4 regions of the Leisingera sp. ABD4_442 genome follow, and region 3 is predicted to be linked to each of the others. Evidence: riboswitches for the same ligand, from Rfam matches in the RefSeq annotation. Region 3 holds a riboswitch; each other region holds the start of a gene.
What was found. A riboswitch is a leader RNA that binds a small molecule or an ion and turns the genes downstream of it on or off. The one in region 3 is predicted to bind cobalamin.

Region 1 (7,181 bases), on a different contig from region 3:
CGGCTGGGATATGTCGACCTGGGATGCCACCACCAGCGCCTTGGCCGAGGCCAAGGGCGGCCGCCCGGCGGCCTTCGTCAACACCTTGGCCGAGGCGCTGCCGCGTGAAGCCCGCGAGCGGATGATCACCAGCGGTATGGCGCCGCTGCAGGGGATCGAGGATGGCTTGCGGGCGGTTGCCCATGCGGCGCGCTATGGCGCCATGCGGGAGAGAATGGATCCCGAAGCGATGCTCCTGTGTGCTGAGGACTGCCCGGCCTATCAGCCTGGCAGGACGCTGAGTGAAGCGGAGGCGAAAACCCGTCTCGCCGAAGCGGGATTGGACGTGCCGCGCCAGTGGGTTGTACTTGGTCCGGACAACCTGGTGGAAATCCCCTGCACCTGCGCGGTGAAAGCCATCGTGCCGGGGCTGTTGCACAAGACAGAGGCGGGCGCTGTGGCTTTGAACATCGCGCCGGAAGACCTGCCTGCTGCAATCAGTACCATGGCAGAACGCCTCGCTGAACAAAGGCTTGTGGCGGAAGGCTTCTTGATCGAGGAAATGATACAGGATCCAGTCGGAGAGCTGCTGGCTGGCATCCGCCATGTGCCGGACATCGGCCTCACCCTGACGCTGGCCGTTGGCGGCATCGCGGTGGAGCTGATGCAGGACACCGCCACCCTGATCCTGCCCGCACCGCGTGCGGATATCGAAACGGCTTTGCGGGGCCTGAAGCTGGCGCCGCTGATCCTCGGCTACCGGGGACGGCCTGAGGTAGACCTCGCCGCAACGCTGGACGCCATCGAGGCGCTTTGCGCCTTTGCTGCCGATCACCCTGAAATTGCAGAGCTGGAAGTGAACCCGCTGCTGCTCACCCAAACCCGCGCGGTGGTTGCCGACGCGGTCCTGACCCTGAAAGGCTGAGCCATGACCGACTACACCCATCTGATCTACGAGGTCGACGCCGACCATATCTGCTGGCTGACCCTGAACCGGCCGGAAAAGCTGAATGCGATGAACCTGAAACTCATTGCCGAACTGCAAGCCGGGCTGGAGCGCGCCGATGCCGATGACGATGTGAATGTGATCGTGATCCAGGGCGCCGGCCGCGGCTTCTGCGCCGGGCATGATCTGGATGAAGACGCGGAGGAGGACCGGACCTCGATTTATGAATACCGCGCCCATTACTTCAAGCAGTTCGAGGAATTCACAACCCCCTGGCGAGTGACCAAGCCGGTCATTGCCAGCGTCAATTCCATCGCCATCGGCAAGGGGTTTGAACTCAGCCTGTTCTGCGACATCACCATCGCCTCTGATGATACCCGCATTGGTTATAACGAGGTGCGATACGGCATCTCCGGCCACTGCATGTTCCTGCCCTGGCTGGTGAACATGAAAACTGCCAAGGACCTGCTGCTGACGGGCCGTGAACTGACCGCGGCGGAAGCCAAGGAAATGGGGCTGATCACTGATGTGGTGCCGCTGGAACAGCTGAAAGAGGCCACCCGCAAGAAGGCGCTGCTGATGGCCCGGATGCCGCGCGAGATGCAGCGGATGCACAAGATGTACCTGAACCGTGTCTATGAGATGCAGGGCCTGCGCACAGCCACGGACTATTACCTGGAGCAGGTTGCAATCATGGGCGCCCAGCCGGTCCCGGAATATGAAGCGTTTTCCAAATCGACGATCGAGAAGGGCCTGAAGGCTACGCTGAAAGAGGCCAATGCCCGCTATGAAGGGCTGGACTGAAAGCGGATCAGAGGGGCAGCCGGGGGGGGGCGGCGGGGTAGGCCGCGGTTTTAGAGCGGGAGTTGGGAGAGATCCGGCCAAGTGACTGTAACGCTGGGGATCAGGGTCCCGAAAACATCCAATTCCAGCGTGCCGGTCTCCTGGCCGTTCAGCCCTGCATAAAACGCCCGTGCCCGCTGATTGGATTGAAACACAGTCAGGGACAGGCTGCGCTGGTCCTTGGAAAGCAACTGTTGCACCGCGGCCCGGAACAGGCTGCTGCCAGCACCTGACCCCTGTGCCGCCGGAGAGACATGCAGATTGTCCAGATAGGGTTCCGGCCGGCACCAGACGGCGCAAAAACCAAGCAGCCCGGCGGGGTGTCCGGCGTGTTCCGCGATCAAGAGAATATCCCCCGGTTCCGGCCGGTAAGCCTGCCATTTGCGCAAAAGCTGGCTGCTAATCTCCCCGTGCAGCCGCGCCTGCGGGAAATCACCGGCATAGGCGGACTGCCAGCTCTCTGTATGCAAGGCAGCGATTTGCGGCAGGTCAGCTGCCGCAGCGGAACGGATATGGAGACGGGGCCGGGTCATACGGCTCACAGGATACCAATAAGATCGCATCACTCAATGGCCGGTAGACGCCACCGGGGGCGAAGATGTTTTGCCCGCAGGATTGTGGCAGGGACCGCAACTTTTTCTTGCCGCAACGGAAGCGATGCGCTACGGGCGATTTACCGGTCCCGAAAGGGCTAAGAGGGAATCCGCGGCGCCAACCGGCGCCAAACGGAACTGCCCCCGCAACTGTAGGCGGCGAGTGCTGCGCCATGATGTCACTGGACCTCAACGGCCCGGGAAGACGGCGCAGGCAATGACCCGCCAGTCAGGAGACCTGCCGGTGAAAACTGAAGCACACCGGACGGGGTTGTCCGGGGAGGTTGCCGGTAAGATGCGCCGCCGCTGGACGGTGACGCGATGGGGGGCTGACCTCCTGCCTTAGCGGTCAATACCCTTTCACCCGTTCTCCGGTCATTGACACATGGAGATCGAAATCATGTTTCTGCGTTCCGGCCTGATGGGCCTTTCTTTCGTTGCTGCTGCACAGGCTGCCGCCGCCAGCGAAAACTTTCCGCTGACCATTCAGAACTGCGGCGAGACCGTCACATTCGAGGCGCCGGTTGCCTCCTCCGTGACCGTCGGCCAGGCCGCCACCGAAGTGCTTTATGCGCTGGGCCTGGGCGAAAAGGTGCTGGGCACCTCGGTCTGGTTCAACGATGTGCTGCCCGAATATGCTGAGCTGAACGACAAGGTCGAACGCCTGGCAGACAACGACCCGAGCTTTGAAAGCGTGGTGGCCAAGCGCCCCGGTCTGGTCGCGGCACAGTATGAATGGCATGTCGGCCCCGAAGGTATCGTTGCCAAGCGCGAGCAGTTCCATGACCTCGGCATCCCGACCTATGTGATGCCCGCGGATTGCGTCGGCAAAGACAACACCACCGGCGGTGACGGCACGAGGACCCAGATGTTCACCACCGAGAGCCTTTACCAGGGCATCGAGGAACTGGCGGCGATCTTTGGCGAGGCTGAAAAGGGCGCAGAACTGGTTGCCGACTACAAGGCGCGCGAAGCCGCTGCTGTTGCCAAGGCGCAGGAGGTTGCACTGGACGGCGCCTCCGCCGTGTTTTGGTTCTCTTCGCCGGAAATGGAGAGCGATCCATTTGTGGCCGGCCAGAAGGGCGCGCCGGGCTACATGATGCAGCAGCTGGGCCTGAAGAACGTCATCGAAACGGACGAGGAATGGCCGACCGTTGGCTGGGAAACCATCGCCAAGGCGAACCCGACGGTGATCGTGATTGCCCGCATGGACCGCCGCCGCTTTGCCGCGGATGACTACGAGAAAAAGCTGGACTTCCTGCGCAATGACCCGGTCGCCAGCCAGATGGACGCGGTCAAGAACAACCGTATCGTGGTGATGGATGCCCAGGCCATGGATGCCACCATCCGCGCGATCCCGGCGCTGGAGGACCTGGCAGCTGAACTCAGCGCGATCGGCAACGGCGAATGAGCGCAGCCGCCGCACTAGCGTGGCAAAGCGTCCGGGGCGCTTGCCTGGCTTTGCCGGTGCTGGCTGCGGCGGTTCTGGCAGGCGCAATGATCGGCGAGACCGCGCTTGCGCCTGACCTTGTCCTGTCGGTTCTGGCCAACAAGCTGGCGGGTGCTGGGCTGCCGGTGGATCCGGTGGATCAGGGCATCATCTGGAGCTACCGGCTGCCGCGGGCGCTGGTGGCTGCGGCCTGCGGGGCAGCTCTGGCGGTGACGGGCGTGGTTCTGCAGGCGCTGCTGCGCAACGCGCTGGCAGACCCCTACATCCTCGGTATTTCAGCCGGTGCCTCTACGGGGGCGGTTGCGGTCACCATCGCGGGGCTGGGCGGCGGTGCACTGTCGCTGTCCTTTGGCGCCTTCAACGGCGCATTGCTGGCCTTTGGCTTTGTGGCCATCCTGGCGCGGGCGGCCGGGGCAGGGGGCAGCCGCGCGGCTGCAGCGCAGATCGTGCTGGCGGGCATAGCAGGCTCGCAGCTGTTCAATGCGCTCACCGCCTTCATCATTGCCAAATCCGCCAATGCCGATCAGGCCCGCGGCATCATGTTCTGGCTGATGGGCAACCTCAGCGGCGTGCGCTGGCCGGATGTGTGGCTGGCGGTGCCGTTGGCGCTGGCGGGCTGGATGATCTGCCGGTTCCATGCCCGTGCGCTCGACGCCTTCACCTTTGGCAGCGATTCGGCCGCGTCGCTCGGCATTCCCGTCCGCAGGGTACAGGTGGTGCTGATCTTTGCCACCGCGCTGATGACCGCGGTGATGGTGTCGATTGTCGGCTCCATCGGCTTTGTCGGCCTGGTGATCCCTCATGCGGCACGGTTCCTGGCAGGCCCCAGCCACCGCAGGCTGATGCCCGCAGCGGCGCTGACGGGCGCTGTTTTTCTAATCGCTGCCGACATCGTGTCCCGCATCATCATCCCCGGCCAGGTGCTGCCCATCGGGGTTGTCACTGCCCTGATCGGGGCGCCGGCCTTTGCCATCATCCTGGTGCGCGGCCAGAGGGGGCCGCGATGAAGATCGAGGCCCGCAACCTGAGCTTTTCCGTGCGCGGCAAGCAGCTGCTGCAGGAGGTTTCCCTGACCGTGCATCCAGGAGAGACCCTGGCGCTGGTGGGGCCGAACGGTTCTGGCAAGTCGACGCTGATGCGGCTGCTGTCCGGCCTGGCGCGGCCGTCGCAGGGCGAGGTGCTGCTTGCGGAAGAGCCCCTGGCCCGGCTGAACCGGCGTGAGATCGCCCGGCGGATCGCCATTGTCGAGCAGCAGTCTGATACTGTCGAGCGGATCACCGCGAGGGCAGTGGTGGAACTGGGGCGCACGCCCTGGCTTTCGGCGCTGAAGCCGTGGAATGGCAGGGACACGGCGCTGGTGGACAAGGCGCTGCGCACCGTTGAAATGGAGAGTTTCGCGCAGCGCGAATGGGCCACCCTTTCCGGCGGCGAGCGGCAGCGGCTGCATATTGCGCGCGCGCTGGCGCAGCAGCCGGGGCTGCTGCTGCTGGATGAGCCGACGAACCATCTGGATATCCATCATCAGCTGTCGATCCTGGAATGCATCCGGAACCTGAAAGTGACCGCGGTGGTCGCCCTGCACGATCTGAACCAGGCAATGACCTGCGACCGGGTGGCGGTGCTGTCAAACGGGCGGCTTGCCGCTTTGGGGCCGCCGCAGCAGGCGCTGGCCCCGGAAACGGTGTCCGAAATCTTCGGGATCAAGGCCCGCTGGATGCGTGGCGCAAATGGCGCGGACCCGTTTCTGTCGTTTCACCTTGCCTGAGACCAAAGCCAAGGCAGTCAAGGCCCTGGTTCAGCCGTTCCCTATCACTGTTAGGATCTTGTTGCGCTGGATCTTCCCGGACGGTCCCTTGGGAAGGTCTGGCAGGAAGTGGATTTCATCCGGCGACTTGAACCGTCCCAGCCGGGACTGGCAGATCTCAATCAATTCCAGCGGTGTCAGGCTGGACCCCTCGCGGACCGTGACCGCTGCCTCCACCGTTTCGCCATAACTCTTGCAGGGGCGGCCAAAGGCGGCGGCCTCGATCACATCCGGGTGGGAGTAAAGCGCCTCGTCGATCTCGCGCGGGGCAATGTTTTCACCGCCCTTGATGATCAATTCCTTCAGCCGTCCGGTGACGAAGACATAACCGTCGTTGTCGGTCCGGCCCAGGTCGCCGGTGCGCAGCCAGCCGTCCGGGGTGAAGGTGCCGGCGGTGGCCTCAGGATTGTTGAGGTATTCCAGCATCACATTGGGGCCGCGCACCGCCAGCTCGCCTTCGCGGCCATCGGTGATGGGGGTTTGATTGGCGTCGAGGATGGCGACTTCATTGCCATAGGCAATGCCGGGGGAGCCGATCTTGCGGGTGCCCGGGGGCAATGGATTCGATAGGATTTGGGCTGCCGTTTCGGTCAGTCCCATGGTTTCGATAATAGGCATGCCAAAGCGGTCCTCAAACGCATGCTGCACGTCCGGAGCCAGCGCCGACGATGCAGAGCGGCCGAAACGGATGCGGGCGCGGGTGCTGTCGACGGGGTCCAGGTCCGAATGCAGCAAGTGCGAGATAATGGTGGGCACCACCGAGAACCAGGTCGCCTGCGACCAGCCTGCGTGGGCCCAGAAGCGGCTGGCGGAGAAGCGCTCGCACATCGCCAGCGAGCCGCCGGAGATCAGCGTGCCCATCACCGTCACGCAAAGCCCGTTGATGTGGTAGATTGGTAGCACGCAAAGGCCGCGATCCTGTGGGGTCAGCTCATGTGCGACGGCAGTGGTCCAGCCGCCGGCCAGCAGGCTGGCGTGGCTGTGCACCACCCCCTTGGGCTGGCCGGTGGTGCCGGAAGTGTACATCAGCAAAGCGTGGTCCCCGGCAGAGAGCGGGTGCAGCTCTGCCGGCGGACCACCAGGTGCTGCCGGCCTGTCCAAAGGGGAGAGGAAAGACAGGTCGGCAGTTTGCTCAAACAGCTCTGCCTGGCTGTCATGGACAAAGGCAAAGCGGGCGCCGCTGTGCTGCAGGGCGTAAGACACCGCGCTGTTGCCCGCGACCAGGTTGATCATGGTGGCGCGGAAGCCGCCGTAGAGCACGCCGAACAGGCATTCCAGCGCCTCGCGCCCATTGGGGTGCAGGATGGCGATGCTTTCGCCTTTGGCGATGCCCTTAGCGGTCAGATATCGGGCAATGGCTTGCGCCGTATCGCGCAGCTCCTGCCAGCTCAGATCGGGGCCGCCGTCCGGAAAGACAAAGCCGGTTCCGCCCTCTTCTGCGCGTGTGTCGAGCCAGCTGCGGATGGTTCCCTTGGGCGGTTCCATCATTGGCCCGCCTCCGCCCAATAGCTGCCAAAGATGTCCTGGAGCGCGGGTTCGCGGGCCGGGATTTCGCGCACGATTTTA
Region 2 (7,181 bases), on a different contig from region 3:
GAACTGGCAGCCGAAATCAAACGGCGCGCCCAAGATCGCCACGTCGGCATTGATGTTGTCCCAATCCTCGATATAGGGTTTCTTGCCGAAGGTGGCGATGCCGACAAAGGGCAGGTTCAGGCGGCCGGATTCGTAACCGTGTCCAGACATGTTTCTCTCCAGTTTCTTGTTTTAGCGGTAAGCCAGTTCCGGCAGGAACAGGGCGATTTGCGGGAAGATGACCAGCAGCCCGGTCACGATCAGAAGGATGATGAGGAAGGGTGGCACACCGCGCACCACTTCGACAAACGGTCTGCGGAAGACTGCGATGGCGGTGAACAGGTTGCAACCGAATGGCGGGGTTGCGGCGCCAATGGCCACCTGCAGGGTGATCAGCACACCGACCAGCACCGGGTCGAGGCCCGCCGCCTTGATCATCGGTGCAAAGATCGGCACCAGGATCAGGATCACCACAATCGAGTCCACGAACATGCAGCCCACGAAGAAGGCGATGTTGACGGCCAAGAGCACCATCAGCGGCCCGGCCTCATCCAGACCGAGCGAGGCGATGATTTGCTGCGGCACCTGGGCAAAGCTCAGCGTCCAGCTGAAAGCCGCACCCGCCGCGATTAGGATGAACACAACCGAGGTGATGGCACCGGTCGACAGCGCAATGTCCCAAAGGTCGCGCAGTTTGACCGAGCGGAAGATCAGCACCTCCAGCACTGCGGCGTAAAGCACGCAGATCGCTGCAGCCTCGGTAGGTGAGAACACTCCGCCGTAGATGCCGCCAACGATGATCGCGGGGAAACCCATCGGCCACAACGCCCGCCGCATGGCGGTGAACCGCTGGCCCCAGCCCTCGCGCGGCAGCACGGGTATGTCGTGGCGGTAGGCGTAGACCATGCAATAGGCCGAGAACAGCACCACGATCAGCAGCCCCGGCACGATGCCCGCGATGAACAGCTGCGAGATCGAGGTGCCGGAGACCACGCCATAGATGATCATGCCGATAGAGGGCGGAATCAGATAGGCCAGGTCAGCCGCATTGACGATCAGGCCGATGGCAAAGCTGTCCTTGTAGCCGGACTTCAGCATCCTGGGCCGCATTGCGCCGCCGATGGCCACCACGGTCGCCTGGGTCGAGCCGCAGACTGCACCGAACAGCGCGCAAGCCGAGGTCACCGAGATCGCCAGCCCACCCTTGATATGGCCCATGAAACTCATCACCACGTCAATCAGCCGGTTGGCGGAATGGCCGCGGGTGATGATATCGGCAGCCAGGATGAACATCGGCACTGCAATCAGCGCGGCAGGCTTCACCCCGCCGATCATCTGCTGGATCAGGATCTGCATGTTCATGGATGGGAAGTAGACAAGGAAGCCCAGCACCGCGGCCGAGATCAGCGGCATCTTCATCGGGAACCCTGCCAGCAACAACAGGATCATCACGGCAAGCATCAGTTCGGTCATTGCTTTTCCTCCCCGCCCCGCATTTCTTCACCGGCGTCTTCATAGCGCTGAATGGCTGCGGCGGTTTCCGGATCTTCGTAGCTGTCCACCTCCAGGTAAGAGACATAGATCTCCTCCTCGGCGAAATTCAGATTGCGCAGCGCGGTCAGCAGATACTGGAACGAGGTCAGCGCCAGCCCGATCACCACCCAGACGTAAGTCAGGTACAGCGGCACCTGCAGCGCCGGGGTGATACGGCCGCGGCTGGCGACCTTCTGCACATATTCCAGCGCGTACCACGCGAGCAGCGCCATCATCGCCGCCGTGGTCGCGGCAATCACCACCATCAGCCCCTTGCGCATCTTCACCGGCAGCGCGTCATAGATCGCCGACATGCGGATGTGGATGCCCTTGCGAGTGGCATAGCCCAGCCCCATGAAAGTGACGATGACAATCAGGAACTCATTGAGTTCTTCAGAGAAATAGATCGACTGGTTGAACACGTAGCGGCCAAAGACATTGGCGATTGTGTTGCCAGCCATCAGGATGATCCCCCAGCCCAGGATCCAGACCTCGATACGCCCGATGGCACCGTCAATCTTTCCCAGAAAGCCGAAGGGAGCGGGTTTGCCGTCTTGCATGATATCCTCCCTTGGTGCGGCCCCGCACAAATGCGCGCGGGGCCTGAAAGCGGGATCAGTTGCCCGCCAGCTCTGCCTGCAGCGCGTCCAGCAGCTCCTGACCGCGGGCGCCTGCGGTCTCGACATAGGCCGCGGCAGTGTCGCCCGAACGGGCACGGAAGACGTCACGCTCTTCTTCAGTCAGAACCACCAGGCCGATGTCCGGCTTGGCTTCCTTGATCACGTCCAGGCGCGCCTGGTTGAAATCGGTGACCACGCCGTCGATGAAGCCGGTCATGTCCGCCATGGTGTCGCGCACCAGCTGCTGACGGTCCGGAGTCAGGGTGGCAAACCAGTCGGAGCCTGCGACCACAGTGGTCACCAGTTCCTGCTCACCGGCCCAAATCAGGTGGCTGGTGACTTCATAGAACTTCATTTCTTCGATGGTCGGGATCGGGTTCACCTGGCCGTCGACCGCTCCTAGCTGCAGCGCGCCGAACACCTCGCCAAACGGCAGCGGAGTGGGGCTTGCACCCATGTTCTTGTAGGTCTCCAGCAGGATCGGCGACACCATCACCCGCATCTTGAAGTTCTCGAAGTCCTCCGGAGTGCGGATCTCGCGGTTGGTGGTCCAGACCTGCGGGCCCTCGGAATACATGGTCATCACTTCCAGGCCGCGTTTCTGGAAGTCCGCGTTCAGATCGCCATAGATAGTGTCCGAGCTGCTGAGGATCTTCGAGATCGCCGCCGGGTCGGAGGGCAGCAGATAGGGCAGCAGGAACACCTGGCTTTCCGGCACGATGGTGCCCAGGTTGCCGATCGAGACGTTGGTCAGCTGGATGATGCCGTCCGCCGCCTGCTCAACGGTCTCGGTCGGGGTGCCCAGGGTTCCCATCGGGTAGACGCTCACGGTCACATCGCCATCGGTCGCCGCCTCGATGCGCTTTTTGAACTCCTGCGCATAGGCGTCCATGATCGAGCCCGGAATTTCTTCGATGGCGAATTTCCAGTCTTCGGCAAACACGGCGGCTGGCGCCAGGCTCAGCAGCGCCGCAGCGGCGGTGGTTTTCAGGGTTTTCAAGGTAAAGGCCATGCGGGTCTCCTCCCAGTTGGCTTGGTTAACGGGGTCGGGAGGCACCTCAGCACGAGCTTAGGGATTGAAAAATATTACGTTGATTATATTTGCATGAAAGATTTTTATGTAATGCCTCCCATAACCAGACGGCCATATCATGAAGCTGTTGCACAACACGCTGCTGGAAACTTTTGTCACCGTCGTTGATTGCGGCGGATTTTCTGATGCGCAATATGCCCTTGGTGTCACGCAATCGGCCATCAGTATCCGCATTCGCGACCTTGAAACCTCGCTGGGCTACCGGATCTGCGAACGCGGCCGCGGCGGCTTCCGTCTGACGGAGCGCGGTGAGATCGCTTATCAGAAAGCCCGCGACATTCTGCGCAGCGCGCGCGATTTCGATGCCGAGCTGCTGGAGCTGCGGGATACCATTGCCGGGGACCTGCGGATCGGCACCGTGGATTCGATCGACAGCCTTCCCAGTTTGAAATTTGCAGAGGCCCTGCAGCAATTCCTCGCACGTCCGAATGAAGTCAGGATTGAAATTGTGGTTGCCTCCCCTGCCGACCTGACCCAGCAGCTGATCACCGGTGAACTGAATGTTGCCGTGGCGCCGTTTCGCAGCCAGGTGCCGGAGCTGGAGTATTCAGAACTGTGCTGTGAGGAGCACAAGCTTTACTGCGCGCAGAAGCATCCTTTGTTTGCTGTACCGGACAGTGAAATCAGTCTTGAAACCATCGGGCAGTATCCGTTGTGCCAGCGCTCTTATGACATGCTGGTTTCACCGAAACTTGGATCGCCGGAACCAACGGCGGTTGTGGCCAACATGGAGGCCATGGCGATGCTCATTGAAACCGGTCATTTTCTGGGGCCGCTGCCCACACATTTTGCCTGCAGGCGGGTTGCAGACGGCAGGTTTCGGGAAATCAGGAACAGCCAAATGCAATGGACCTCAACCTTTTATCTCGCAACGCGCCGTGTTCATGTGCTGAGACATGCCGTGGAGCTGTTCGCCCAAGACCTGCAGAACGCTTGCCTTGCTGAAAGCAAGCCGCAGGCATGAGGCAAGACGAAGCACGTCTGCTTGCCGGCTGCAAACTTACAGAAGGAGACAGTGCCTGCAGCGCCGGTGCGGTCAGGTGAACGTGTTACGATTCTCTTGACTCAGAAAATCCGTTTTGCCATTCAGCCAAAGTGACCGGTTCCGCGAGTGTTTCAATGCGCAGCGGAAGAAATAGGGAACACGGTGCGGCGTACCCAAAAGGGACCAAATCCGTGACTGCCCCCGCAACTGTGAGCGGTGAGTGACGCTGAACATGCCACTGGGAACTGTCCCGGGAAGGCCAGCCGAACCAGGACCCGCGAGTCAGGAGACCTGCCGGACGCGAGGAATGGGACTCTGCTTGCAGAGGCCCTCTCTTCTTTTTCAAACCGGACGCCGGGGTGCGCGTCTGGCCCGGGCGTTGTTTCGACAATTCCGTGCCGCTACTCCCCGTTGTTCATTCCTGATTGCAGGTGCGCCTGCGTCGTCGAATGAGGACGAAATGAAACTGAACTACCTGGCCGCTGCTCTGGCCGTTTCCCTGCCGGTTACCGCATCGGCGCATTTCCAGCTGAACTACACTGAACAAGCGCTGATCGAGAAGCCCGGCGATGTCCCGATGGGCCTGGTGTTCTGGCACCCGATGGCGAACGGCCATGCGATGGACATGGGCAAGCCGGAAGAGTTTTTCATGATCCACAAGGGTGAGAAGACCGACCTGACGGACCGCCTGGAGCTCGCCACCTTCAAGGGCGTTGAAAACGAAGCCTCGGCCTATAAGGCCTCGGTGCCGGTGAAACGCTCGGGCGACTATGTCGTGGTGACCGTGCCCGCGCCTTACTACGAGGAAAGCGAGGACATCTACATCCAGCAGATCGCCAAGGTCGTGCTGAACCGCAACACCCTGCCCACCGACTGGGACCAGCCGGTTGGCCTGGCCACCGAGATCCTGCCGCTGAACAAACCCTACAACGTCATCGTCGGCTCCACCTTCTCGGGTCAGGTTCTGGCCGACGGCAAGCCGGTTGCCGGTGCCGAGATCGAGATCGAATTCATGGCGGCTGAGCCGGATCTCGAGAAATTCTCCACCACCAGCCCGACCGTGGGCGAGATGCCGGGTGGTGCGATTGTTGCCATCGCCGACCAGAACGGCGTGTTCTCCTTCGGTATCCCGAAAGCGGGCTACTGGGGCTTTGCGGCTCTGGGCTCGGGCCCGGCGACCGAGCATGAGGGTAAGGAACTCAGCCAGGATGCTGTGCTGTGGATCCACGCTGAAGAGCTGAAGTGAGACTGACCCCATGCATATCGTAGACGGCGCACTGTCGAACCCGGTTGTGATCGGCGGCGCGGTTGCCGCCGTCGGCGGTATTGCCATGGGTCTGCGCAGCCTGCCGCTGGAGCGTATTCCGGCGGCGGGGGTGCTTTCGGCCAGTTTCTTTGTGGCCTCGCTGATCCATGTCCCGATCGGTCCCAGTTCGGTTCACCTGATCCTGAACGGGCTGGCCGGGCTGGTGCTGGGCTGGGCCGCCTTCCCGGCCCTATTTGTCGGCCTCTTGCTGCAGGCGGTGTTCTTTGGTTTTGGCGGGCTGACCGTCTTGGGCGTGAACGCTGTGAACATTGCCTTGCCAGCGGTTCTGGTCGGATTGATTTTCCGGCCGCTGCTGGCGCGCGGCTCGCCGCTGCAAGGGGCGGTCTGGGGCGGCATCGGCGGCGGGCTGGCGATTGCTCTGACGACGCTTGCCGTGGCAGTGTCGCTGATGCTGTCCGGCGACGAGTTTATCCTGGCGGCCAAACTGGTGTTTTTCTCCCACATCCCGGTGATGGTGATCGAAGCGCTGCTGTCCGGTGCCGCCATCTTCCTGGCCCGCCGGGTGAAGCCCGAACTGTTCATCGACACGAAAGGAAGCCTGGCATGATCCGCGCCTGTGTTCTGATCCTGGCGCTGCTGGCGCCGATACCGGCCTTGGCGCACAACGTGATTTCCTCGGTGTTCCCGTCCGGTTCGGACATCGAGGGCGAAGTGGGCTTTTCCAACGGCGATATGGCCGCGGACCTGCTGATCGAAGTCTTTGACGCGGCCGGGGCCAAGCTGGGCGAAACCAGGACCGATGCCGACGGTTTCTTCCTGTTCACCCCGGCATCGCCGGTCACGCATGTCTTCCGCGGTGATCTGGGCGCAGGCCATGTGGCAGAGATCATTATGGAAGCTGCAGACGTCGCACAGATCATGGGCGAAAGCCCGATCGAGACCGCAGCCAGCCCGGATGCGGCTCCGGTTGGGGCTGCCGGCCTGTCCGACCAATCCCGCGCCGAACTGGCCCGGATGCTGCGCACCGAGTTGCGGCCGCTGCGCCAGGAGCTGACCGCGTTCAAGAACAAGTCGGACTTCCAGTCCGTGCTGGGCGGCATCGGCTATATCCTCGGCCTGTTCGGCCTGGGGTTCTACATCGCCGCTCGCCGCAAGATCGGCGCCAGCGCATGACCTATGTGCTGACAGGCAGCGACGCGCCGCTCAGCGGGTTTGGCGGCTTCCGCGCGAAGGTCGCAAGGCTTGACCCTAGGGCGCGCATCGTGATGGCTGCCATCTACGCAGTGGTGGTTGTCTCGCTCAGCAATCTGCTGGTGCTGGCGGCGGCGCTTGGCCTGTCGCTGTGGCTGCTGGCCTTCTCCGGCCTGCCGCCGCGGAAGACGCTGAAGCGGATGGCGATGATGGACAGTTTCATCATCTTCATGCTGGTAATGCTGCCCTTCACCATCCCCGGCACCCCGATTTTCTCCATCTCGGGGCTTGAGGCGAGCTGGGAAGGCCTGCGCCGCGCAACCGAAATCGCCCTGACCGCCAATGCGGTCATTCTGGCGGTGATGACACTGGTCGGGTCCATGGAGCCAGTCACCATGGGGCACGCGCTGTTTGCCCTGAAGACCCCTGTGCGGCTGGTGCATCTGATGATGTTCACCATCCGCTACATCGACGTGCTGCGTGAGGAATACCAGCGGCTGCGCATCTCGATGA
Region 3 (7,181 bases):
TTGGCCTGGGCGTCCTTGATGGCGGCCAGGATCAGGTCCTCAACCACTTCCTTATCGTCGCCGTTGAAGATCGACGGGTCGATGTCCAGGCCCTTGAGGTCGCCCTTGGCAGAGGCGGTTGCCTTGACCAGGCCTGCGCCGGCCTCGCCGGTCACCATGACGTTGTGCAGGTCTTCCTGCATCTGCGCCATCTTGGTCTGCAGTTCCTGTGCCGATTTCATCATCTTGGCCATGTCGCCAAGACCGCCGAGGCCTTTGAGCATCTGTATTCTCCTAATTGCGGGGGCGCAGGGCGCCGTAAGTCATCCCGGCACATATCGCAATTGCAAGCGCGATGAACAAGTGGGGGGAGGCGGTGCAGTCCTGGATTATGCCCAAGGCACTCTTATCGTCAAAGAAAAGCTCATGGTTATCTATTGCAATAACCATTGCCAGCCCGGCCCACAGCATCGCAGCAACTGCAAAGGGAAGGCGCCGCCCGGTAAAAACAGCGAATCCGGCAAGGGCGAAGAGGGCCAGAGAAACAGGCTTGGCGGACAGGCGGATCAGCTCATCCCATGCGCTGGCCGGTGTACCGCCTTCATGCCAGCAGGCATTGGCGAAGGCGGTGGCCGGTAGGGAGAACCAGAGTGCCGCCAGGCCGGCCGTCACTCTTCCTCGAAGGGATCCCATTCGTCCTCGACCTCGGGCAGGGCCTCGGCGGCAACCTCGGCGGCCAGTTCGTCGGCTGTGCGGATGCGCTTGATCTTGGCCTTGGGGAAGCTTTCCAGAACCGCCTGCACCAGCGGATGCGCGGCGGCTTTCGCGCGCAGGGCGTTCTCGGCGGCGTTTTCGCGCTCGCTGATGGTATCGCCGCCGCCTTCGGTGACAATGGTGAAGAACCAGTTGTGATGGGTCCAGGCCTTCAGCTGTTCACTCAGCCGTTTGGTCAGGTCGCGGGGGGCGTCACTGGTCAGCTCAAAGGTGATCTGGCCGGGTTTATAGGCGGCCAGGCGCAGGTAGCTTTTGACATATTCCAGCAGCAGCCCGTCGCGTTTTTCGCGGATCAGCTCGACCACATGTTCGAAGGTGGGGTAGCGGGCCAGCGCCGGGCTGGCTTGCGGCGCAAGCGCTGCCGCCGGGCCGGAGCCGCCGCGCGCAACCGGAGCACCGCCTGCGGGGGCGCCGGGACCGGTATAGCTGCCCTGAGCATCGGTGCTGCCGCCGCCAAGCGCCGGGCCGCCCATGCCCTGCATCGGCACGCCGCCGCCGGGGCCGCCGGGGCCGCCAGGGCCGGGCGGCGGCGGCGGCGGAGTGTCCTGCAGCTTGCGGATCAGTTCCTCAGGCGAGGGCAGGTCGGCCACATGGGTGAGGCGGATCACCGCCATCTCTGCGGCCATCATCGCGTTCGGCGCGGCGGCGACTTCCTCCAGCGCTTTCAGCAGCATCTGCCACATGCGGGTCAGCACGCGCATGGCCAGAGCATCCGCCATTGCTTTGCCGCGGGCGCGCTCATCGGGGCTGACGGTGGGGTCTTCGGCTGCATCAGGCGTGATCTTCACCACCGAGACCCAATGGGTGATCTCGGCCAGATCGCGCAGCACTGCCAGCGGGTCGGCGCCCTCGGCGTACTGGCCGCTGAGCTCGGTCAAGGCCGCTGCTGCATCGCCGCGCAGGATCATGTCCATCAGGTCCAGGACCCGGCCGCGGTCGGCAAGCCCCAGCATGGCGCGGACCTGATCGGCGGTGGTCTCCCCCGCGCCATGAGAAATCGCCTGGTCCAGCAGCGAGGTCGCATCGCGGGCAGAGCCTTCGGCGGCGCGGGTGATCAGCGCCAGCGCGTCCTCGGCGATCTGGGCGCCTTCGGCAGTGGAGATCTTGCGCAGCAAGGCAATCATCACCTCCGGCTCGATCCGGCGCAGATCGAACCGCTGGCAGCGCGACAGCACCGTCACCGGCACCTTGCGGATTTCGGTGGTGGCAAAGATGAATTTCACATGCGCCGGCGGCTCCTCCAGCGTCTTCAGCAGCGCGTTGAACGCGCTGGTCGACAGCATGTGAACCTCGTCGATGATGTAGATCTTATAGCGGGCCGAAGCCGCGCGGTACTGCACCGAGTCGATGATCTCGCGGATGTCGTTGACACCGGTGCGCGAGGCCGCGTCCATCTCCATCACATCCACATGGCGGCCTTCCATGATCGCGGTGCAATGCTCGCATTTGCCGCAGGGATCGGTGGTGGGGCCGCCCTGGCCATCCTCGCCAATGCAGTTCATGCCCTTGGCGATGATCCGGGCGGTGGTGGTTTTGCCGGTGCCGCGGATGCCGGTCATGATGAAGGCCTGGGCGATACGGTCAGCGGCAAAGGCGTTTTTCAGGGTGCGCACCATCGCGTCCTGCCCCACCAGATCGGCAAAGGTTTCGGGCCGGTATTTGCGGGCCAGAACCTGGTATTGCGATTGGGTGGTGCCGCTGGGAATGTCGTTCATGGTGTCTCGTGCCGGATTCGGTGTGCGGGGGTCCCGCGTTCCGCGCAGGGTATTGAAGCGCAGCCGGTTCGTCCACCGCAGAAGGCAGCAAAGCCAGGGCTGCAAAAGCGCTTTGGCTTTCTGCGGTTAGCGGCTAGTCTGGAGGGAAGGGGGAAATGCGGGGGAAGTGCAGGGGCGCGGCGTCCAGGGAGGCGGTATGCAAACTGAAGACACTTCAAAGCCAGCGGTGCAGGAGACTGCCGCGCAGGCCGGCCTGACCATCCACGCGCTGTCAGCGGGCGGCGGCATTCTGGCGCTGTGCCGGCTGCCGGGCGGCGCCGGCGATTACCGCAGCGACCTGATCCAGATCTATCAATGGAAGCCGGGGCTGGTGATCTCGATGACCACCGAGGCCGAGCATGTGGCCGCCGGAGTGCCGCGGCTGGGCGTCGACATCCAAAGCATGGCCTGCCGCTGGCTGCATTTGCCGGTGCCGGATTTCCAGGTGCCGCCACCGGCAGTGAATGCAAAATGGGCCGCCGCCAGCCAGTCGGCGCGGCAGGCGCTGGCAGGCGGCGGACGGGTGCTGGTGCATTGCAAGGGCGGCTGCGGGCGCTCCGGCATGGCGGTGCTGCGGCTGATGATCGACTGCGGCGAGGACCCGGTCCAGGCGCTGGCGCGGCTGCGCTCGGTGCGGCCCTGTGCGGTGGAGACTGAGGCGCAGCTGGATTGGGCCTGCGCAGGGCAGGGTGTCAAACACTGAGGGCCGCGCCTGACCCTGGGTGGGTGCGAAGCGTCCTCCCGTTTTGCCGGAGGCAAACCTTTGGTTTGACGGGGAGGGGCGGGCGCTGCCCGGCGGTGCCGCCGGGCGGATCACTTGCAGTCTGGAATTCTTATAGCGCCAGCATCTGCTCTGCCTGATGCGCCTCTGCCGTTTTCGGCAGCGCCTCCATCAGCGCGCAAGGGCGGGCGTCCAGTTTCGAGGCAGCAAAGCCGGTGCCGTCGCGGCTGAGGATCGCATCGGCAAACCGGTCCAGCCCCTCACGCGGCGCGTCCTCCCCGACACCGCAGAACAGCCGGATCCGGTCATGGCTGGCTACGAACTGCGCCGGGCAGTTGCGCGGGCAGCCGTCCAGCGCGCTGGTGCCAGTGATTTCAAAATCCTCCTGGGTCAGCGGCTTGGCCTTGGTCATCGCCTCGGCCAGCTTGGCGATCATCCGCTCTGCCGCGGGGCAGGGTTTCCCGAGGTATTTGCAATCCGTTGCCGCATAGAAATGCGTCTGGTCCGTCCACATCATGTTTGCGCCCTCCGCGCGTGGTGCGGGGAGTTCTGGGGACAAGAGACCGGATGAGAAAGCGGAAAGCCCCGCGGTGCCATCAGACCCTGTCCGGACACCCCGCCCGGGTTCGAGTTTCATATCCGATGGCAGGTCTCCTGACTTGCGGGTCGCAGCTTTCCCGATCCTTCCCGGCCTCTTTGAGGGCCAGTGGCTCTATCGGGGTCGCTCGCCGCTTACAGTTGCGGGGGCAGTCGCGGAATTGGCCTTGCGCAGGGCGGGGCCGCACCGTGTTCCCTTTTCATCCCGGACACAAGATTCTGTGGCGCGGGAACCATCGCCACAATCGGTAGCGGTTGGATCCCTGAGTCGTCAATCGTTTTTCTGCAGCTGCATTGGGTTTGGCTGGGGTCTGTGCATCTGCAGGTGCAGCCCCCGGATCACATCCGAATCGCGCCGCACCCGGGCCAGCTGCCAGCCGCCTTGCAGCAGGATATAGAAATTCTCGGCAGCGGCGCGGGCCTCAGCCTCAGGCAGGCCCAGGCGCCGGGCATGGGCTGCGGTCCCGGTGATCCAGCCCTCGAACAGCTTGGCGGCGTGCTGGTGGAAAGCCTCGTTCTCCGGCCCTTCGAACAGGGTGGCAGAGACCGGGCAGCCGCTCCATTTGCCCTGTTTGTCGAACAGTTTCGCCAGTTTGTAGCAGACCGTCTTGGCGCCGTCCTGAAAGGTCGGCGCAGGGGTGAAGGAAGCGTCGATCAGTGCTTGCATCTGCTCTGATGCCCAGTCCGCTGCGGCCAGCGCAAGGTCCGATTTGCCGTTTGGGAAATGGTGGTAGAGCGAGCCCTTGGGCGCCTCCGCCGCGGCCAGCAATTCTGCCAGGCCGGTGCCGCTGTAGCCCTTGTTGCGGAACAGCCCGGCAGCCGCGCGCAGCAGCCGCTCGCGGGTGGGGACGGGGCCGTCCGGGGCGGCAGAAGGTGTCGTCACGTCAGTCATGACGGCAGGTTGACAGCATTAGACCGATTGGTCCAGAGGTGGAGTAGACCAATTGGTCTAGGAGGGTGCCATGCTCGACAGCCATGCAGAACAGACGGCAGATATCCGGGTGCAAGAGCTGCGCTTTGCCGCTGGTGAGGCGGTGCTGGCCGGGCGGCTGTATCACCCGGCGGGACCGGCCCGGGCAGCGGTGGTGCTGAATGGCGCAACTGGGGTGCCACAGGGCTATTACCGGCATTTCGCACGCTGGCTGGCGGCAGAGCGGCAGATGGCTTGCCTCACTTTTGATTACCGGGACTTTGGGGCCTCGGCGCGTATGCACCCGCGCCGGTCACAGGCCACCATGGCCGACTGGGCGCTGGCGGATCAGCCAGCGGCCCGCAAAGAAATGCAGCGGCACTATGCGGGTGTGCCGTTGTATGTGATTGGCCATTCGCTGGGGGCAATGCTGATGCCCCTGCAGGATGGCCTGACGGACGTCGCCCGCATGATCGTGGTCGCGGGCGGCTTGGTGCATCACCACGATCATCCCTGGCCCTACCGCGCGCTGGCGCTGGCCTTCTGGTTCGGCCATGTGCCGCCGCTGGTCAGTGCCTTGGGCTATCTGCCAGGGCGCGCGGTGGGGTTCGGGGCCGATTTGCCGGCCGGTGTCTACTGGCAGTGGCGGCGCTGGTGCACCACGAAGGGCAGCTACCTGCCGGAAACCGGCACCACGCTGCCGCAGCCCCGCTGGGCGCAGACCGGCATCCCGGTGGATCTGTTTGCGATGGCGGATGACGATGTGGTGCCGCCCGCGGCGGTCTGGCGGCTGGGCGATGTCTTTGGCGATGTGCCGCAGCGCCGTGCGGTGCTGGACCCGCAAAAAGCTGGCGTGCAGAAGATCGGCCACCTTGGCGCCTTTGCCCGCGCCAATGCCGCGCTGTGGCCGCGGCTGATGCCGCAGGCCTGACCAGGACTGCCTCAGGCTGTCCGGCTTAGGCGTTCTTCAGTCAGGCGGGCGTAATCGGCCAGCCGCAGCTTGAAGCGGCGGTTTAGATTGCTGCGTGCCAGTTTCAGCGATTGTATCAGCAGCCGCCCGGTCAGGGTGGAGGGCGCCAGTTTCAGCTGCGCTGACATCCGGGTCCGCTGCGGCGACAGCGCCAGCAGTTCAATCTCCATCCGGCCGTCGATACCGCTGCCGCCGCCTGTCAGGGCCATCCCGGTCACGGGGGAATAAGAGGCCAGCGTCAACCGCACGTCGCGCTGCTTGCCGCGGAACCTGAAGCTCAGATCCCAGGCCAGCCCGTTCTCAGGATGCGCAGGGTCGCCGGTGCGCTGCACCTGGATGCCGCGGCGCAGGGCGGAGCGTTCCAGCAGATCGAAATCGGAGATCGCGCCAAAGACGTCGGCAATCGGGGCTTCGATATCTTCTTTGCTTTTGAATTCCATGGATGCCTGCCTCTGCTGCGCGGCCATTCTGCCGTGCTGTTTGCGGCAATATGCAGCTTAGTCCAGCGTGTCTGCAAGCCAGTTCTTGAGCAGAAAATGCGCAATTGCGCCTTTTCGCGCCGGTTTCAGAACAGGATGTCCGCCTGCAAAGGCCGTCATCATGTCCTGGCGGCTGACCCACATGGCATCCTCGATTTCCTCCGGGTCGATGGTGATCTCCCGGCTCAGCGCCTCACCCGCACAGCCGAACATCAGCGACATCGGAAAGGCCCAGGGCTGGCTGGACAGATAACTGACCGCGCCCACCTGCACGCCGGTTTCCTCCAGCACTTCGCGGCGCACCGCGGCCTCCAGCGTTTCGCCGGGTTCGACAAAGCCCGCCAGCAGCGAATACATCCCCTCGGGCCAGCCCGGCGAGCGGCCCATCAGGACGCTGCCGCCGTGGGTGATCAGCATGATCACAACAGGGTCGGTGCGCGGGAAATGCGGTGCCTTGCAGGACGGGCAGACCCGCTGCCAGCCGGCCTGCGCTAGATCGCTCGGCGCACCGCAGCAGGCGCAGAACCGGTGGCTGCGGTGCCAGGCCAGAAGGGCCTTGGCGGTGGCCGCCAGTTCCGCTTCCAGCGGGGTGAGCCGGGTCATCACCCGGCGCAGTTCGGCAAAGACATGGGCGGGCGGCAGATCCGGGTGCTGCTGCTCGCTGGCATCGGCAAAGCTGTTCAGGGCCTCCTGGTCCAGCGCTTCGGGCTGCCAATGGCTGATATCGCAGGCAAAACAGGCGGCGCCTTCGGGGGCCAGCCCCAGAAAGACCGCGCTGCCCCGGTTGTCCGCCGCCAGCGGATGCGTCGGTGCAGTCCAGGCCAGGCCGCAGGGCAGCTCTGCCTCGTCTGCGCGCAGGGTCAGCGGCTTGCCGCGCCACATCAGCAGCACCTGCGCCCGCGGGCTGTTCCATGCCGCATCCAGGGCTGTGCTGTCCGTGCGCATATGCGCCGCCCGGTCCAGCCCGCCGCCGCCGCCGAAAGTCACCTGTTCTGCG
Region 4 (7,181 bases), on a different contig from region 3:
CCGCCCTCTGGCGATTTGCGAAGCAAAGCGCAAAACCTCGGGCACACGCAAATTTGCGTGCCTGGAAAGGATTAAAATTCCACGCCCTTCTGCGCCTTCACCCCGGCGCGGAACGGGTGTTTGATCTGGCCCATCTCGGTCACCAGATCGGCGATCTCGATCAGCTCCTCCTTGGCGTTGCGCCCCGTCAGCACCACATGGGTCATCGGCGGTTTCTGCTCCACCAGGAACTCCAGCACCTCCTCAAGGTCCAGATATTCATAGCGCAGCGCGATGTTGATCTCATCCAGCAGCACCATGGTGTTGCGCTCGTCCAGGATCATCTCCTTGGCCTTCTCCCAGCCCTTCTGGGCGGCAGCGATATCACGCGCCTTGTCCTGGGTCTCCCAGGTAAAGCCCTCGCCCATCGCGTAGAACTGGCAGAGATCGCTGAAGTTCTCCTCGATCAGAGTGCGTTCGCCGGTCTGCCAGGCGCCCTTGATGAACTGCACCACCGCAGACGGCATCCCATGGGCAATGCAGCGCATGATCATGCCAAAGCCCGATGAGGATTTTCCTTTGCCCGGCCCGGTGTGGACGATGATCAGTCCCTTCTCGCCCTCCTTGGTCTTCATCATCCGGTCGCGCGCGGCCTTCTTCTTAGCCATCTTCGAGGCGTGACGGGCGGCTTCTTCTTCTGAAATGCCGGTTTCAGACTTTTCGCTCATAGGGGCTCTCCAGCTGTTTGACCCCATGTCTTGACAAAGAAGCCCGCCATAGCGCAAGGGGGTTCCGCTGGTTCCTGTGAAAACAGGCGAAGAGGGAATGTGAAGGCCTGCTCAGGCTGAAGCACAGCCGCCCCCGCGACCGTGACCGGATGAGGCCGCCATGCCACTGGGAGATATCCCGGGAAGGCAGGATGGCCGGCAAGGCGAACGCCTTGGCATCCGCAAGCCGGGAGACCTGCCAGCGACGACGAGATCAACGGGCAGACGGGGTGTTCTGCAACCGGGTGAGGGGCTGGCACGACACTGCCCCTTTCTGGCCATCCCGCACGCCCTGCCGCGACAGGAGACGCGCTGATGGCTGACGATATGGCAGGCAAGACTGCCAGCACCCAGGGACCGGTCACGCTGACCGTTTGCCTCACCTGCCGCCGCGAGGGCGCCGATCCCGAGGCCGCACGCCCCGGCGCCATCCTGCACGCAGCGCTGGAAGAGGCCGGAATGCCCGAAGGCGTCCGTTTGCGGGGCGTGGAATGCCTGTCCTCCTGCAAACGCGGCTGCGCTGTTGCGCTGGTCGGCGGCGAAGAACGCTGGACCTATGTCTATGGCGACCTGGACCCAGACCAGCATGTCCCCGAGATCCTGGAAGGCGCAGCCGCCTATGCCGCCACCGCTGACGGCGTCGTGCCCTGGCGCGAGCGCCCGCAGACCTTCCGCAAGCAATCCGTTGCCCGCATCCCGCCGGCCAAGTTCTTCTCCCAGGAGTAAACATGAGCGACCTCAATAAGATCCCCGTCACCGTCATCACCGGCTTCCTCGGTGCAGGCAAGACCACCCTGATCCGCCACCTGATGCAGAACCCGCAGGGCAAGCGCCTGGCGGTTGTGGTGAACGAGTTCGGCACCGCCGGTGTCGACGGCGACATCCTGAAATCCTGCGCCGATGACAATTGCCCGGCCGAAAACATCATGGAGCTGGCAAACGGCTGCATCTGCTGCACCGTGGCCGATGACTTCATCCCCACCATCGAGCAGCTGATGGACCTGCCGGAAAAGCCGGATCACATCGTGATCGAAACCTCCGGCCTGGCCCTGCCCAAACCGCTGCTGAAAGCGTTTGACTGGCCCGCGATCCGCTCGCGCATCACCGTTGACGGCGTGATTGCGCTGGCCGATGCAGAGGCCGTTGCCAAAGGCCAGTTCGCCCCCGATCTGGACGCGGTTGCCGCCCAGCGCGAAGCAGATGAGAGCCTGGACCACGAAACTCCGCTCAGCGAAGTCTTCGAAGACCAGGTCTCCTGCGCCGACATCGTGCTTCTGTCCAAGGCCGACCTGGCCGGCGACGAAGGCGTCGAGAAGGCCCGCGCCGTGATCGAGGCCGAGGCGCCGCGCAAGCTGCCGATCCTGCCGATGAGCGAAGGCGTCATCGACCCGCGCATCATCCTAGGGCTCGAGGCGGCTGCCGAGGACGATCTGGACGCCCGCCCCAGCCACCACGACGGCCATCACGACCACGAGCATGACGATTTTGAAAGCATCGTTGTCGAAATGGGCGAAGTCTCCGATCCGGAAGCGCTGCAAAATGCCATCGTGAAACTCGCCCGCGAGCGCAATATCCTGCGCGTCAAAGGCTATGTCGCGGTGGAGGGGAAACCGATGCGGATGCTTGTGCAGGCCGTGGGCGAGCGCCTGCGTGCCCAATACGACCAGCCCTGGGGCGCGCAGCCGCGCAAGACCGCCCTGGTGGTCATCGCCGAGCATGACGACATCGACGAACAGGCCATCCGCGCCGAGCTGGGGGCCTGAAGCATGCTCTTGACCCGCAATTTTCATGAGCGGAAAGGATCGCGCCCGTCCCGGGGTGGGCGCAATCGCGCCCGCCCATGGGGGCGGGTCGGGCGCGATCCGGGGCTTGCGCCCCGGGACTCCATTTTGCTGGCCGGGAAAGGCAGAAACTGATGCACGTCGTCTTCCGCGAAAGCCACGGCCTTGACGAGACCGATACCCCGCAGGACCTTGGGCAGACGCCTGCGGACCTTGTGGTGCTGTCGTTTTCCGACAGCGACCTCGGCGCCTTTGCGGCGGGCTGGCACCGCGCGGGCGGCAAGTTGCCCAGCTTGCGCCTCGCCAACTTGGTGGCGCTCAAGCACCCGCTGTCGGTCGACGTGTATGCAGAACAGACACTGGAGGGCGCCAAGGGCGTCCTCGTCCGCCTGATCGGCGGCGAAAGCTACTGGTCCTACGGCCTCGCCACCCTGCAGGACCTCGCCCGCCGCAAGGGTATTGCGCTGGCGATCCTGCCCGCTGACGGGCGCGAAGATGCGCGGCTTGATGAGCTGTCCACCCTGCCCGTCTCCACTCTGCGCCGCCTGCAATCCCTGTGCGACGCCGGCGGTGCGGTTGCGGCCCAGGCAGCACTTGCCCAGCTGTCGCTGGCTGCAGGGCTTTACGCCGGCCCCGTCCTCGGCCTCAAGACGACACCGGAACACGGCTTCTACGACCCGGCCAAGGGCGTGCTCGCCGACCTGCCGCCGCAGGACAAACCGCTGGTGCTGGTGAGCTTCTACCGCTCCTACCTCACCGCCGCCGACACCGCCCCGGTGGATGCGCTGATCGCGGAACTGCGCGCCCGCGGCTATGCCGCTTATGGCGCCTTTGCCGCCAGCCTCAAGGCGCCTTCTGCCGCGGACTGGCTGCGCAAGAAACTCCCACAGCTGGCCCCCGCCGCCATCATCAACGCCACCGCCTTTTCAGCGCAAGGAACAGACGGCAGCGCCTCGCCGCTCTCCGCCACCGGCTGCCCGGTGTTCCAGGTCGCCCTCTCCACCGCCCGCAAGAAGGACTGGGCCGAGGCCGACCGCGGGCTGTCGCCCGCCGACCTCGCCATGCATGTGGTGCTGCCGGAGGTCGACGGACGCATCTTTGCCGGTGTCGTCAGTTTCAAATCGCCAGGCAAGAAAGACCCGGACCTGCAGTATTCCCGCTTTGCTCACCGGGCTGATGCGGACCGCATCAAGGCGGCTGTGGACCGCGTCGAAGGCTGGCTGCGCCTCGCCAAGCTTCCAAATGCAGACAAGCGCCTTGCCCTGATCCTCTCCACCTACCCAGGCCGCGACCACAACCTGGCCCATGCCGTGGGACTGGATGCGCTGGCGTCCTGCGACGAAACCCTGCGCACGCTCTGGGACCAAGGCTATACCGTTGAGCCGCAGGAAAACACCGGCCTGCGGCTGATGGACGAAACGCTAAGCGTCCCGCTCACGGAGTACAAAACTGCTCTCGCCGCCCTGCCGCAAGACCTGCAGAACACTTTGGCTGAGGCCTGGGGAGACCCGGAGGAAGATATTGATTGCCGTGACGGTGCCTTTCACTTCAAGGCCTTGCGTGCAGGCAACGCCCTGATTGCCCTGCAACCCGAACGCGGCGAGGTCAAAACCCGCGTCGACGACTACCACGACCTCGACCGCACCCCGCGCCACGCCTATGTGGCGTTTTACCAGTGGCTACGCGCCCAGACCGACGCGTTGGTCCACATCGGCGCCCACGGCACGCTGGAATGGCTGCCGGGCAAGGCGGTGGCTCTGTCCGGCGCCTGCTGGCCCGAGGTTCTGACCGGCCCCCTCCCGGTTGCCTATCCCTTCATCGTCAACGACCCCGGCGAGGCCGCACAGGCCAAACGCCGCATCGGCGCTGTCACCATCGGCCACCTGCCGCCGCCGCTGGCGCAAACCAACCTGCCCGAAGGCATGTCCCGCCTCGAAAGCCTGCTGGACGAATACTCCACCGCCGACGGCCTCGACCCGGCCCGCCGCGACCGCCTGATCGGCGACATCCGCGCCGAGGCACAGGGCACCGGCGTCGAAGCCGACCTGGGCCTTACCCCTGAAACGTCGCCCGCAGAGGCGATCACCCGCATCGACGCCTTTGTCTGCGACATCAAGGAAAGCCAGTACGGCGAGGGGCTGCACATCTTCGGCTCCGGCCAATGCGGGGCAGAGGAACGCGCCGGGCTGATCGCTGCGCTGGAAGGGAAGATCGTCACGCCCGGCCCCTCCGGCTCGCCGTTCCGCGGCCGCGCTGATGTGATCCCGACCGGGCGCAACCTCTTTACCACCGACCCGCGGGCGGTGCCGTCGCGGGCGGCGCATGCGCAAGGTGTCAAACTGGCTGAAGAGCTGCTGCGCCGCCACCTCCAGGACCACGGCGACTGGCCCAAGGGGCTGGTGATCGACCTCTGGGGCTCCGCCACCATGCGCACCGCGGGCGAGGAATTTGCCATGGCGCTGCACCTCGCGGGGCTGGCGCCCAAGTGGGACGAAGGCTCCGAACGCGTCTCCGGCTTCGACGTGCTGCCGCTCTCCATGCTGAACCGCCCGCGCATCGACGTGACCCTGCGGGTTTCCGGCCTGTTCCGCGACGTCTTCCCGGGCCTCGCCCAGATGTTCGAAAGCGCCGCCACCGCGCTGGCAAACCGCGAAGAGACCCAGGCCGACAACCCCTATCTTACCGAGACACCGCGCGTCTTCGGCCCCAAACCGGGCCAGTACGGCCTGTCGATGAACCCGCATCTGGATGACTACAGCGACGAGGCCCGTGCCGCGGCGGGCGAGGCCTGGCTCAACGCTTCCTCCCACGCCATCGACGCCAAGGGCGCGATCACCGACGCCCGTGAGGCGCTGGAGACCCGCCTGCAAGGCGCCGACAGCTTCGTGCATCTGCAGGACCTGCCGGAAACCGACCTGCTGGTCGCCTCGGACTACGCCGCGCATGAGGCCGGCTTTGCCGCCGCCATGGCCCGCATCGGCCAGACCGCCCCGGCGCTCTACCACATGGACGCCACCCGCCCCGACAAGCCGCAGGCGCGTTCGCTGGGCGAGGAGATTGCCCGCGTCACCCGCGCCCGCGCCGCCAATCCGGACTGGGCCACCTCGATGATGAACCACGGCTTCCGCGGCGCTGCTGAGATCGCCGCCACGCTGGACCACATGGCCGCCTTTGCCCATCTGGCGCAGGTGGTGCAGCCGCATCTCTTTGACCTCTACTTCGAGGCCACCCTGGGCCGCGATGATCTGGTCGATTTCATGGAGCGCGAAAACCCCGAAGCGCTCGCCGCCCTGCGCGACCGCTTCCGGGCGCTGTTCGATGCAGGCCTCTGGAGCACCCGGCGCAATTCGATCATGGCTGAGCTGGAGGGCGCCGCATGAGTGCCGCCGCCGCCCCCAAGGTCTACGGCTGGTGCCCCGGCGCCCTGCGCCCGATGATGTCCGGCGACGGGCTGGTGGTCCGCGTGCGCGCGCCGCTCGGTAAACTGTCCGTTAGCCAGGCGCGCGGTGTCGCAAGACTTTCTGAAGAGTTCGGCAACGGCCTCCTCGACATTTCCGCCCGCGCCAACCTGCAGATGCGCGGCATCCGCGAAGACGCCCATGATGAGCTGATCGCAGGTTTGCGCGATCTCGGCCTGATCGACCCGGACGCACAGGCCGAAGCCCGCCGCAATGTCCTGCTTGCTCCGTTCTGGAGCGAAGGGGACGACACCCACGCAATCGCCACAGACCTGAGCGCTTCTCTGACCGCGGCAACGGACCTTGCCCTGCCCGGCAAGTTCGGCTTCGCTGTCGACTGCGGCGCCGAACCCGTCCTGCAAGACACCGGCGCCGACATCCGCATCGAGCGCGCCGGCGAAACCCTGGTTCTGCGCGCGGACGGCGCAGACGCCGGCAAGCCGGTCACACGTGAATCCGCGGTGCCCGAAGCCCTGGCGCTGGCCCGCTGGTTCCTGGAACAGGGCGGCGCGCCCGAAGGCCGCGGCAGGATGCACCGTCTGATTGCGCGCCGCGGGCCGCCGCCGGAGCATACCGCTCTCCGGGCCGCGGCAAGCTTCACCGCAAAGCCGGACGCTGTCCCTGCAGGGACACTCGCCGCTTTGGAGTTCGGCCAGATGCCTGCTGCCACGCTCGCCAGTCTCGCAGAGTACGGCGCAATCCGCCTGACTCCCTGGCGGATGCTGCTGGTCGAGGGCGCGGCCAGCCTCCCGCCCCTGCCCGGCCTGATCCTGGATACGGCGGATCCGCGCCTGCAGGTAGTCGCGTGCACCGGCGCGCCCGGCTGCCTGCAGGCGCTTTCCTCCACGCGCGATCTGGCACGGGAACTGGCGCCCTATGTCCCTGCCGGAACAAAGCTGCATGTCTCCGGTTGCGCCAAGGGCTGCGCCTGCCCCGGTGCCGCGCCGCTGACCCTGACCGCCACCGGTCCGGGCGAATTCTCCCTGATCCGCCATGGCACTGCCGCGGATCTCCCGCTAAAGACCCGCCTGAGCGCCGACGCCTTGCGCGCCGCTCCCGAACTTCTGAAAGAGGGCAGCTGACATGCTCCACACCTACGAGACCAACGGCGCCGCGATCTACGCCGAGAGCTTTGCCACCATCCGCCGCGAAGCCGACCTGGCGCGCTTCAACAAGGACGAGGAAAGCGTTGTCGT

Region 1: another riboswitch for cobalamin. It lies ahead of ACXAHG_RS08925 (ABC transporter substrate-binding protein); the one in region 3 lies ahead of ACXAHG_RS17560 (hypothetical protein).
Region 2: another riboswitch for cobalamin. It lies ahead of ACXAHG_RS10075 (DUF4198 domain-containing protein); the one in region 3 lies ahead of ACXAHG_RS17560 (hypothetical protein).
Region 4: another riboswitch for cobalamin. It lies ahead of ACXAHG_RS12440 (DUF1636 family protein); the one in region 3 lies ahead of ACXAHG_RS17560 (hypothetical protein).

The regions. Positions count from the first base shown of each region.
Region 1 is NZ_JBSWYB010000008.1:70,904-78,084, reverse strand. Features, by position in the region: gene ACXAHG_RS08940 (acetate--CoA ligase family protein) at 1-904, shown strand, start outside; gene ACXAHG_RS08935 (enoyl-CoA hydratase/isomerase family protein) at 908-1,729, shown strand; gene ACXAHG_RS08930 (N-acetyltransferase family protein) at 1,780-2,301, opposite strand; cobalamin riboswitch at 2,429-2,621, shown strand; gene ACXAHG_RS08925 (ABC transporter substrate-binding protein) at 2,762-3,772, shown strand; gene ACXAHG_RS08920 (FecCD family ABC transporter permease) at 3,769-4,818, shown strand; gene ACXAHG_RS08915 (ABC transporter ATP-binding protein) at 4,815-5,576, shown strand; gene ACXAHG_RS08910 (AMP-binding protein) at 5,607-7,103, opposite strand; gene sauS (acylating sulfoacetaldehyde dehydrogenase) at 7,100-7,181, opposite strand, start outside.
Region 2 is NZ_JBSWYB010000010.1:14,881-22,061, reverse strand. Features, by position in the region: gene speB (agmatinase) at 1-150, opposite strand, end outside; gene ACXAHG_RS10095 (TRAP transporter large permease) at 172-1,452, opposite strand; gene ACXAHG_RS10090 (TRAP transporter small permease) at 1,449-2,072, opposite strand; gene ACXAHG_RS10085 (TRAP transporter substrate-binding protein) at 2,128-3,144, opposite strand; gene ACXAHG_RS10080 (LysR family transcriptional regulator) at 3,284-4,189, shown strand; cobalamin riboswitch at 4,309-4,523, shown strand; gene ACXAHG_RS10075 (DUF4198 domain-containing protein) at 4,671-5,456, shown strand; gene cbiM (cobalt transporter CbiM) at 5,467-6,084, shown strand; gene ACXAHG_RS10065 (cobalt ABC transporter permease) at 6,081-6,650, shown strand; gene cbiQ (cobalt ECF transporter T component CbiQ) at 6,647-7,181, shown strand, end outside.
Region 3 is NZ_JBSWYB010000028.1:41,923-49,103, forward strand. Features, by position in the region: gene ACXAHG_RS17540 (YbaB/EbfC family nucleoid-associated protein) at 1-263, opposite strand, end outside; gene ACXAHG_RS17545 (hypothetical protein) at 274-651, opposite strand; gene ACXAHG_RS17550 (DNA polymerase III subunit gamma/tau) at 648-2,468, opposite strand; gene ACXAHG_RS17555 (protein-tyrosine phosphatase family protein) at 2,665-3,210, shown strand; gene ACXAHG_RS17560 (hypothetical protein) at 3,341-3,745, opposite strand; cobalamin riboswitch at 3,856-4,078, opposite strand; gene ACXAHG_RS17565 (TetR/AcrR family transcriptional regulator) at 4,097-4,717, opposite strand; gene ACXAHG_RS17570 (alpha/beta hydrolase family protein) at 4,788-5,666, shown strand; gene ACXAHG_RS17575 (SRPBCC family protein) at 5,678-6,145, opposite strand; gene nudC (NAD(+) diphosphatase) at 6,203-7,181, opposite strand, start outside.
Region 4 is NZ_JBSWYB010000014.1:97-7,277, forward strand. Features, by position in the region: gene cobO (cob(I)yrinic acid a,c-diamide adenosyltransferase) at 72-707, opposite strand; cobalamin riboswitch at 759-964, shown strand; gene ACXAHG_RS12440 (DUF1636 family protein) at 1,062-1,472, shown strand; gene cobW (cobalamin biosynthesis protein CobW) at 1,475-2,509, shown strand; gene cobN (cobaltochelatase subunit CobN) at 2,662-5,907, shown strand; gene cobG (precorrin-3B synthase) at 5,904-7,067, shown strand; gene ACXAHG_RS12460 (precorrin-8X methylmutase) at 7,069-7,181, shown strand, end outside.